Regions from separate parts of the Pseudoalteromonas sp. 23_GOM-1509m genome, predicted to be linked through region 1. Evidence: predicted binding sites of a transcription regulator. Region 1 holds the regulator's gene; the other holds the start of a gene.
What was found. Region 1 encodes LexA, which represses DNA repair genes until DNA is damaged. Its sites were predicted from a motif close to TACTGTATNNNNATACAGTA; they were not measured.
Positions count from the first base shown of each region.

Region 1 (5,156 bases):
GCTGCAAACGCTACTTAGTGGTGATAAAAATCAAGCGATTAGTTATTTGCACGCGTGTGAAAACAGCCGCGAATTTTCATTTAAAGGGTATTTAGCGCAGCAAACGGCAATGCATCCACAGCTAAAAACATTTACTTGGTTTAATCAAGGTGGCGAGGAGTGTGATTTCACTGGGCTAATGGATTTATCGGTGCTTGAGGCATCATTACCTATTAGCGAAGGGGCATTTTATTTGTGTGGACCAGCATCATTTATGGCTTACGTAAAAGGCCAGCTACTTGATTTAGGTGTGCAAAGCTCAAACATTCACTACGAAATATTTGGACCACACCAAGCGTTATAGGTTAATTAAAAGCGTGTGTTACACGCTTTTAATTTAAACTTACAGCTTTTTACTATTTGTGTTAGCAGCATAAGCTTGTTGTTGCCAAGCATTAAATAGCTTTTGTTGTTTAGCTGAAATTTTTAAACCATACGTTTTTTGCATGTAAGCGTACGCATCGGCAATGCGTTTACGTGCATGAACAGGCGGTTCAACAACACGTTGTTTAAAATTAACTTTAACCTCACAGCGACCATATTGCGTCGCGTTTTGGGCTAACATGCCAAAGCGGTAGTTTGAGCGATCGGCGTTAATTTCACCAATTGCAGGGGCTAAATTGTTTATATCGGCTTCCATCAAGCGAAACTTAGCGCTAACTTTGCGGCAGTTTTTACGCCCACCATCTTGCCAACATTGTAACTGGTGACCAAATTCCCATGCAGGGACAATATGTTCCCATTCAATTCGCAGGGCACGTTGATTTACTTTGCCTGAGCGGGTTAGTGTGTTGCGAGGCACGTAGCCACAATGGGTAGGGTCGGGTACCAACTTTTTGCCTTGTTTTTTTATATCGCAACCACAATAAATACTTTTAGCGTTTTCGGGAAGGGTATTAATTAAGTGCTTTTTGGCACTCGAAAACCGCGTAAATTGTTCGCCCATTGCTGAAAAACAAGCACAGCAAGCCAACAAAGCTAAAATAAACCGAATCATATCCATCACATACGTGAACTACAGGAGCGGCTAGTTTAAGGCCTAGAATAAAAAAGTAAACTGCCGCCGGCATGCTTTAATTTTAATTTGCGTATTTTGTGTAGGGCGTTTTTTAGGAGTAAATAGTGGGCAATATTCAGAGGCTAACGCTAAAAACGCGTTAATGCAGTGATTCCTGCGTTGTTGATTTGGTATAACGGTAAAACTGCGTTAAAGTTTGCAATGAGATTAATAGAGGGTAAAAACGAGATAATGTCGGAAATTCAATTTTTAAATGTAGATCTAGAGCTTGAGTCAAAGCAAGATATTAGCGTATTAGTTGCTGATTTAAAAAAGGTCGCAACTATTTTACATTATGATAAAGACGAATACCGTCAACTTGCTCGCATTGAGGTTGCAGGTGAAATAACCACGCCAGATAAAGCGATTAATCACTTGTGTGAGTTAATCGAGTCGTGTTCACGCAATGCATTAAAGCAATGGTTGAGTTGTTCACGCAGAACTTTCGATATTGGGTTTGAGTCTGGCACTTCGCCAAAATGCTTTAACCAAGCCTTACATGCAGATACCTTGTTACGTATATCTGCAATTGGTGCAGGCGTAGAAATTACTATTTACCCTTTCGAAAAGTAATTTAATTTCAACCTTGGTTAATTGACTTACTAGCCTTTTCGCTCTACTACGGCTGCGGTCATACGTGATACGCAGCAAAGCTCATTGCGGCTATTGGTTATTTTAATATCCCAAACCGAGCTGCGCTTGCCGATATGATAAGCTCTCGCTGTGGCCGTTAATGTGCCATTGCGTGATGCCTTTAAATGACTTGCACTGATCTCTTGGCCAACACAATAAAACCGATTGAAATCAACCACAAAGTTAGCGGCATAACTTGCTACTGTTTCAGCAAGCACCACATTTGCACCACCATGAACGATACCCATAGGGTTATGATGCTCTGGAATTGCCGGCATAGTTGCCACTAAGTAGTCATCACCAATTTCACTGATTTCTATTCCCATGGTTTTCATGAGTGTCCCTTGGCCTGTAATACCTTGATCTAATTGCTTACAAAACTCTAATGTAATCGGTTGATGCCAAATACTCATGCTAGCTCCTTGGATAAGTAATTGAGAATTAAAATTTATTAATATGATAATGCGTTGCTAATAATTACATTTATCACCCTGCTTTTAAAGTAGGTTATTGTTTGATGATAACGGCATATAAGGCATTAATTTATATTTGCGATTTTTAAATAACTGTATATACTCACAGTTAATTGTACTGTATGGAAAACCAGTTGTATGCGACCATTAACGAAACGCCAAGCGCAAATACTCGAACTCATTAAAGTGTTTATTAAAGACACTGGTATGCCTCCTACACGTGCCGAAATTGCACAAACACTGGGTTTTAAAAGTGCGAATGCTGCAGAAGAACACTTAAAAGCACTGGCCAAAAAAGGTGTGATTAAAATGAAGCCAGGCGCGAGTCGGGGCATTCAGCTTGTTGAAGAAGAGGAGCCAGAGCAGTTAGGCTTACCTTTAATTGGCAGGGTGGCTGCCGGTGAGCCTATATTGGCGCAACAGCATGTAGAAAGCCACTGTAAAATTGACCCTTTAATGTTTAAACCTGCGGCCGATTTTTTATTGCGTGTTAACGGTATGAGTATGAAAGACATTGGTATTATGGATGGTGATTTACTTGCTGTGCATAAAACCCAAGTTGCCGAAAATGGACAAGTTATTGTTGCCCGTGTTGACGACGATGTAACCGTGAAGCGTTTAGAAAAAGCGGGCAGAAAAGTACTCTTACATGCTGAAAATGATGAGTTTTCAGCTATTGAGGTCGATTTAGAAAATGAGTCGTTCAATATTGAAGGCTTAGCGGTAGGTGTTATTCGTAACGCTGACTGGATGTAGTATTAAAGCATAATTTAGCGCTTAATAGTGATTAGGCGCTGGGTTTGTTAGCAGCACAATGTCTAACTTATCAAATGTATGACTATATGTTGTCAAGTGCTTCTCCTATCATAAATAAAATCACTAAATACTTTATAAATAAACAAATTTACTCTGCTTTTTTAAGTTAACAATTTTTTATATTTCTATCCTGTAATTTCAATACACCCCTTACTAAACCTGACTCTTAGATTAATTGCCTGACTAGTTGCTATTTTTTTAGCTGCGCATTTTAAAAAATACACCTTGTTTATTTTTCATACTCACCTTGCTTATTGTTTATTTTTTAACTAGTTATTAAAGAGCTGGAATAAAAATAACTCACAGCTTAGTCGTTTTGAGAACACACATTTACTAAATCCAGCACCCTTATAAAAAATAAAAATAACGAATAGGCGTTTAAGCCGTATGCCTCTTCGCTTTGCGTCAGCAATAGCATCAAAGGAGCCGTCACATGGGTAAGCTGAGTTCTTCCTTGTGGCTTATATTGTTTGTTTTTTCGCAGAATGTGCTTGCTAATAGCCAATATAATATGCGTAAAGGCGTAACCGATATAAGTAATAATGTATACCAACTGCACATGACTATTTTTTTAATATGTTGTGTGATTGGGGTGATCGTGTTTGCCATTATGTTTTGGGCACTCATTCATCATCGCAAATCTAAAGGGGCTGTCCCTGCCCAATTCCATGAAAGCACCAAAGTAGAAATACTGTGGACTGCGATCCCTTTTGTCATATTAATTGTTATGGCCATTCCTGCGACTAAAACCTTAATTGCCATGGAGGATGCCAGCAAAGCTGATCTCACCATTAAAATTACAGGCTCACAGTGGAAGTGGCATTACGAGTATATGGGGGAGGACGTTGAGTTTTATTCCATGCTAGCTACACCTCAAAATGAAATAACCAACCTTGCTGATAAAAACCCGAATTATTTACTCGAGGTCGATAAACCGCTGGTACTACCAATTAATCAAAAAGTACGTTTTTTAATGACTTCAGATGATGTTATTCACTCATGGTGGGTGCCTGACTTTGCCGTTAAAAAAGATGCAAACCCTGGGTTTATTAATGAAACATGGACCAATATTAATGAGGTTGGTACTTACCGTGGGCAGTGTGCAGAGCTTTGCGGTAAAGATCATGGTTTTATGCCTGTTGTGGTAGAAGCTAAAACAGAAGAAGACTTCAAAACGTGGTTAGCAGAGGCTAAACAAGCCAAGCAAAAAGCAGCTGCAGCAGACGCTGCGTTATTAGACCAAGTTGTACCAAAAGAAGAGCTGATGGCGCTTGGTGAGCAGGTTTATATGGCGAGCTGCGCGGCGTGCCATCAGCCAACAGGATTAGGCTTGCCGGGTGTTTTTCCGGCTCTTAAAGGCAGCCCAATAGTCATAGGTGATATCAAAGGGCATATAGATATTTTGCTCCACGGTAAACCAGGTACGGCTATGCAGTCTTTCGCAAAGCAATTATCAATCAAGCAAATAGCAGCTGTTATTACCTATAAACGCAACGCGTGGGGTAATGACACTGGTGATGTAATTCAACCGAGCGAGATACAAGCGGCACTGGATGCTGATGGGGAGGCTAAATAATGAGTAGCATTGCAGAACAACCTAATACCAATGAGGCTCATCATGCCCATCAACCTGCCACAGGCTTTAAGCGCTGGTTATTTACAACCAACCATAAAGATATAGGTAGCTTATATTTAATTTTTTCACTCACCATGTTTTTAATTGGTGGGGCAATGGCGATGGTTATTCGAGCTGAGTTATTTCAGCCGGGCCTACAACTGGTTGATCCTCACTTTTTTAATCAAATGACCACAGTGCATGGTTTAATAATGGTGTTTGGTGCGGTTATGCCAGCCTTTACCGGCTTGGCAAACTGGATGATCCCGCTAATGATTGGTGCGCCAGATATGGCCTTACCGAGAATGAATAACTGGAGCTTTTGGATTTTACCGTTTGCGTTTTTAATCCTATTAGCTTCATTATTTATGCCTGGTGGTGGCCCTGCATTTGGTTGGACCTTTTACGCGCCGCTTTCCACCACTTATAGTAACGACAACACAGCAATGTTTGTATTTGCTGTGCATATTATGGGTATTAGTTCGATTATGGGGGCCATTAATGTGGTGGTCACCATAGTAAA
Region 1 is NZ_JADO01000020.1:68,883-74,038, reverse strand. It holds gene hmpA (NO-inducible flavohemoprotein) at 1-343, shown strand, start outside; gene N523_RS0108735 (endonuclease) at 383-1,036, opposite strand; gene N523_RS0108730 (hypothetical protein) at 1,289-1,669, shown strand; gene N523_RS0108725 (PaaI family thioesterase) at 1,699-2,142, opposite strand; gene lexA (transcriptional repressor LexA) at 2,341-2,958, shown strand; gene coxB (cytochrome c oxidase subunit II) at 3,452-4,594, shown strand; gene ctaD (cytochrome c oxidase subunit I) at 4,594-5,156, shown strand, end outside.

Region 2 (5,156 bases), on a different contig from region 1:
TAATACTGGCATTAACTAAGTTGATATTGCGTTGCTCGGCATCGTATTTATCTTGTAACAATTGCACCCAGCCTTGTTCTTGTTTTAAGCCATAGGCTGCGCTTAAACTGTCACCAAGTATTAAAATCGTGTTGTTAGCTGCCGCAGTAAGCGGGTTAATAACTAAAAATAAAATAAATACACAACGTAGGATTGAATGAGTCATATGTCAGCGCTTTCTCAATTAAATATAATTCAAGTAAATGGTTTGTCTAAAGTTGTATCTACCCTTGAAGGTGAGTTGTCCATCCTCAGCGACATCAGCTTTAATGTCAAGCACGGTGAGTCTGTTGCTGTTGTTGGCACGTCGGGCTCTGGTAAATCCACTTTATTAAGTTTATTAGCAGGGCTTGATACGGCCAGCAGTGGCGAAATAATGTTAGATGGGGAGCCGCTGCACGAATTAGACGAAGAAGCGCGGGCCGCACTCAGAGCTGCAAAAGTTGGGTTTGTGTTTCAGTCTTTTATGTTGGTACAAAGTTTAACTGCACTTGAAAACGTGATGCTACCGGCAGAGCTTGCAGGTAAAGAAGACGCCAAAGAACAAGCGCTCGCTTTGCTTGAAAAAGTAGGCTTAAGCCATCGGGTTGATCATTACCCGTCGCAGTTATCTGGTGGTGAGCAACAACGTGTTGCGATTGCCCGTGCATTTGTGGGTTCACCAAAAATATTGTTTGCCGATGAGCCATCAGCTAACTTAGATAGCAAAAATGGCCATATGATTGAGTCGTTATTATTTGATTTAAATAAGCAAAACGGTACAACCCTCATTTTAGTCACTCACGATGAAGCCTTAGCGCAAAAATGTGAACGCATTATTCAAATAGAGGCGGGGGAGCTGGTAAAAAATTCAACAGAGGAAATGGCAAATGTGGGCTAAATTAGCGCTTAAACTATTTTCTCGTGAGTTTCGCCGTGGTGAACTAACCGTAATAAGCGCAGCCATTGCACTGGCGGTATTAACCGTACTTACTTTATCTATGGTAACTGAGCGAATTGCAGAAAGTATTGCGCAAAAAAGCAGTGCATTTATAGCAGCAGATCGTGTTCTTGCCAGCAACCACGCCATAGATACCGCCTTTATAACCAAAGCAGAACAACAAAACTTACAAACTGCACAAATGGTGTACTTTGACACTATGCTGTTTGCAAACGATCAAATGCAGTTTAGCTCGGTAAAGGCGGCATCAAACAGTTACCCGCTTAAAGGCCAATTAAAAGTTAAGTCGGGTTTGAATGCTCAAACCGAGGTTGCCCCCGGTGCGCCAAGCCCTGGTAATGTATGGTTAAGTGAATCAGTTTTTTATAGCTTAAACATAAACGTAGGCGACCAAGTTGAATTAGGTGCCGCGTTATTTAACGTTGAAAAGGTAATTGTTGAAGAACCCGATGCGCCATTTAATGTGTTTTCAAGTAGCCGCAGGGTGCTTATAAACATAGATGATGTGGCAAAAACCGAAGTAATACAGCCAGGCAGTCGCGTATTTTACCGCCAGTTATATGCAGGTGATGAAAGCGACATCAACAGTTTTTACGATTGGTTAAAGCCGCAACTCAAAGAAAACCAAAATTGGTATGGTGTAAAAGACCGCCAGTCTCCTATTTCAAATAGCTTAAACAGAGCCGAAAGCTTTTTATTGTTAGCAGGTTTGCTGGGCATTATATTAGCCGCGGTTGCTATTGCAGTATCGGCTAAGCGCTATTGTGAGCGCCAATATGACCCAGTCGCAATGATGAAAACCTTAGGTGGCAGCCGCGATATGATCCGCAAAATTTACCTTATGCACTTATTAATGGTGTGTACCATGGCGGTAGTCGTTGGCCTTGCTATTGGTTACGGCTTACAAGAAGTTGCAACTGGTTACCTTGTAAAAAGCATGGGAACCGAACTGCCCATGGCAGGGTTTAAACCGTGGTTAGTCGCCATTAGCACCGGGGTTATTTGTGCGGTTATGTTTTCTATTAAGCCATTGTTAGATTTATTTGATATTCCACCACTTAGAGTGCTTCGCCGTAATTTAGGCGACCGCCTTGCGGTAAGTAAAATCCATTTAGGGCTTAGCGCCTTAACGGTATTTTTATTAATGTGGTTATTTAGTAACAATATTAAAATTACCCTTATTTTATTTGCCTCAACGCTTGCGCTTATTTTAGTGTTGTTTTTAATTTCTAAATTAATATTTGGCGGGGGCCGAAAGCTTGGCTTAAAGCCAGGTAACAGCTGGTCGTTGGCTATTGCGTCTATTCAAAAACGTGCCAACGTTAATGCGGTGCAGCTAATTAGTTTTTCGCTAGCGATTAAATTACTGTTGTTTTTAATTGTGCTTAAAAACGACATCATTTCGGATTGGCAGTCTCAGTTACCAAGCGATGCACCTAATGCCTTTTTGGTTAATATTACTCAAAATGAGCTGGATCCGGTAAATGAATACTTAGCGCAAAAAGGCATTCAGGTGTCGGAGTTTTACCCAACGATTCGTGGCCGCGTAAATGCAGTAAATGGCGAAGCAGTAGCACGTGAAGTGTCATTGCAAGACAACGAGAAAAAAGACGAAGAAGCCCGCTCAGGTATTGGCCGCGAGCTTAACTTAACTTGGCTTAACGAAGTCCCCTCACAAAATGACATTATCGATGGCCAGTGGTTTGGCGATGACGCAGTAGCTGAGGCCTCACTTGAAGAGTCGATGATGAAGCGCCTTGATGTGAAAATGGGCGATACCCTCACGTTTTTAATTGGTGCGCAGTCGTTCGACGCTAAAATTACCAGTGTACGTAAAGTTAATTGGGCCACGCTTAAACCTAACTTTTTCATTATTTTAAGCCCTGATGTGTTGAGCAGCTTTCCGGCCACGTATATTTCATCAGTACGTATTGAGCCTGAGCAAAAGCGCGATTTTAGCCAGCTATTGCGAGCATACCCTACTATTACAGCGATTGATGTAGACAACTTTGTTAAACAAATTCAATCGACTATTGAGCAAGTGTCGTTAGCTATTGGCTTTGTACTGGCTATTGTGGTGTTGTGTGGCGCGTTGGTACTTATATCGCAGGTGCAAGCAAGCTTAGGTGAGCGGATGCAAGAAATTGTGATACTGCGTACTTTGGGCGCTAAAAGCCGATTAATCAAAAATGCCACCTTGTATGAGTTTTTATTACTGGGCGGTTTAGCCGGACTGGTGGCTGCATTTTTCAGCGATATTGCGTTATTGATTGTTCAGCAGCAAATGTTTGATTTAGCGGGTAAGCTGCATCCTAACATATGGATTATAGGCCCCGCTGCTGGCGGCGTGTTTGTAGCTGGGTTAGGCTATTTTATGATTGCCCGTACGCTTAAACAAAATACCCAAGGCTTAGTGCGCGCTTTAGCGTAAACTTTGCGGCCAAATAGCGTTTAAATGCCTACTTTTTAAGTAGGCATTTTTGTTTTTGCTTTGTACTGGTAATTTATACAGTGCTCTGGCATTATTAGCACTATTAATAAATAACAATAATGAGAGTGCTGTTTGGCCATAATTTTAGGGATCGATCCGGGCTCGCGTTTAACGGGTTACGGTGTGGTTGCGCATCAAGGTGCCAAGTTTACATACTTAGGCAGTGGCTGTATTAAATTAGCCGATCATGACTTTCCCACCCGACTTAAAATGATTTACCAGGGCATTACGCAACTTATAGAGCAATTTTCGCCTGAAACATTTGCTATAGAAAAAGTATTTATGGCGCATAACCCTGATTCTGCTTTAAAGCTAGGTCAAGCCCGTGGTGCTGCGATTGTCGGTGCCTCTATGGCCGACTTACCGGTTTTTGAATACTCAGCACGGCAAATAAAGCAAGCCGTTGTGGGTAACGGTGGGGCAGATAAATCGCAAGTTCAACATATGGTTAAAAACATACTTAAACTGCCAGGTACGCCGCAAGCCGATGCGGCGGATGCGCTTGCAATTGCAATTTGCCATGCCCACTCTGAACAAAATTTAATAAAACTAGCGGGTAGCGCCAGCAAAACCGTTAGAGGACGTCTAAGGAAATAACAATGATAGGTCGCTTAAACGGCGTGTTAGTTGAAAAACAGCCCCCAGAAATACTATTAGAAGTGAGCGGCGTTGGCTACGAAGTACAAATGCCAATGACCTGTTTTTACGATTTGCCTAAAGTAGGCGACAACGCCATTGTGTACACTCATTTTGTAGTACGCGAAGACGCACAGTTATTGTTTGGCTTTAATAATAAAACCGAACGTGCGTTATTTAGAGAGCTGTTAAAAGCCAATGGAGTAGGGCCTAAATTAGGCTTAGCCATTTTGTCGGGCATGTCGGCGCAGCAGTTTGTAAGTTGTGTAAATAATGAAGATGCCACTGCCTTGGTTAAACTGCCAGGGGTGGGCAAAAAGACCGCAGAGCGCTTAGTGCTCGAAATGAAAGACAGATTAAAAAATTGGGGTAATGACTTATTTACCCCATTTAGCGATAGCGCCGTAATAGAGCCTGCGAGCGATGCAACTATAGCCAATAATGCGGCCGATGATGCGGTTTCGGCATTAGTGGCGCTCGGTTATAAATTGCCACAAGCGCAAAAAGCAGTAAAATCAGTAAGCAAACCCGATATGTCGACTGAAGTTCTAATTAAAGAATCTTTGAAATCAATGCTGTGAGTAAATTATGATCGAAGCTGATCGCTTAATAGATGCTGCTGAAAAAACCAACGAAGACACCATAGACCGTGCTATTAGGCCTAAGTTACTGGCCGACTATCGTGGTCAGCCGCATGTTAAGCAACAAATGGAAATATTTATTGAAGCTGCGCGCAGTCGTAGCGAAGCGTTGGATCACTTATTGATATTTGGCCCACCAGGCTTAGGTAAAACCACGCTTGCTAATATTGTGGCGAACGAATTAAACGTAAATATTAAAACCACGTCTGGGCCTGTGCTTGAAAAAGCGGGCGATTTAGCCGCATTGCTCACTAACCTTGAAGAAGGTGATGTACTGTTTATTGATGAAATTCACCGTTTGAGCCCGCAAGTTGAAGAAATACTCTACCCGGCAATGGAAGATTACCAGCTCGATATTATGATAGGTGAAGGCCCTGCAGCGCGTTCTATTAAGCTTGATTTACCCGCA
Region 2 is NZ_KI912435.1:66,495-71,650, forward strand. It holds gene N523_RS0117845 (arylesterase) at 1-205, opposite strand, end outside; gene N523_RS0117850 (ABC transporter ATP-binding protein) at 206-919, shown strand; gene N523_RS0117855 (ABC transporter permease) at 909-3,410, shown strand; gene ruvC (crossover junction endodeoxyribonuclease RuvC) at 3,543-4,067, shown strand; gene ruvA (Holliday junction branch migration protein RuvA) at 4,070-4,687, shown strand; gene ruvB (Holliday junction branch migration DNA helicase RuvB) at 4,695-5,156, shown strand, end outside.
Region 2: ruvC (crossover junction endodeoxyribonuclease RuvC) is a predicted target of LexA. The motif match lies at 3,474-3,493, and genes of this name have one in related genera.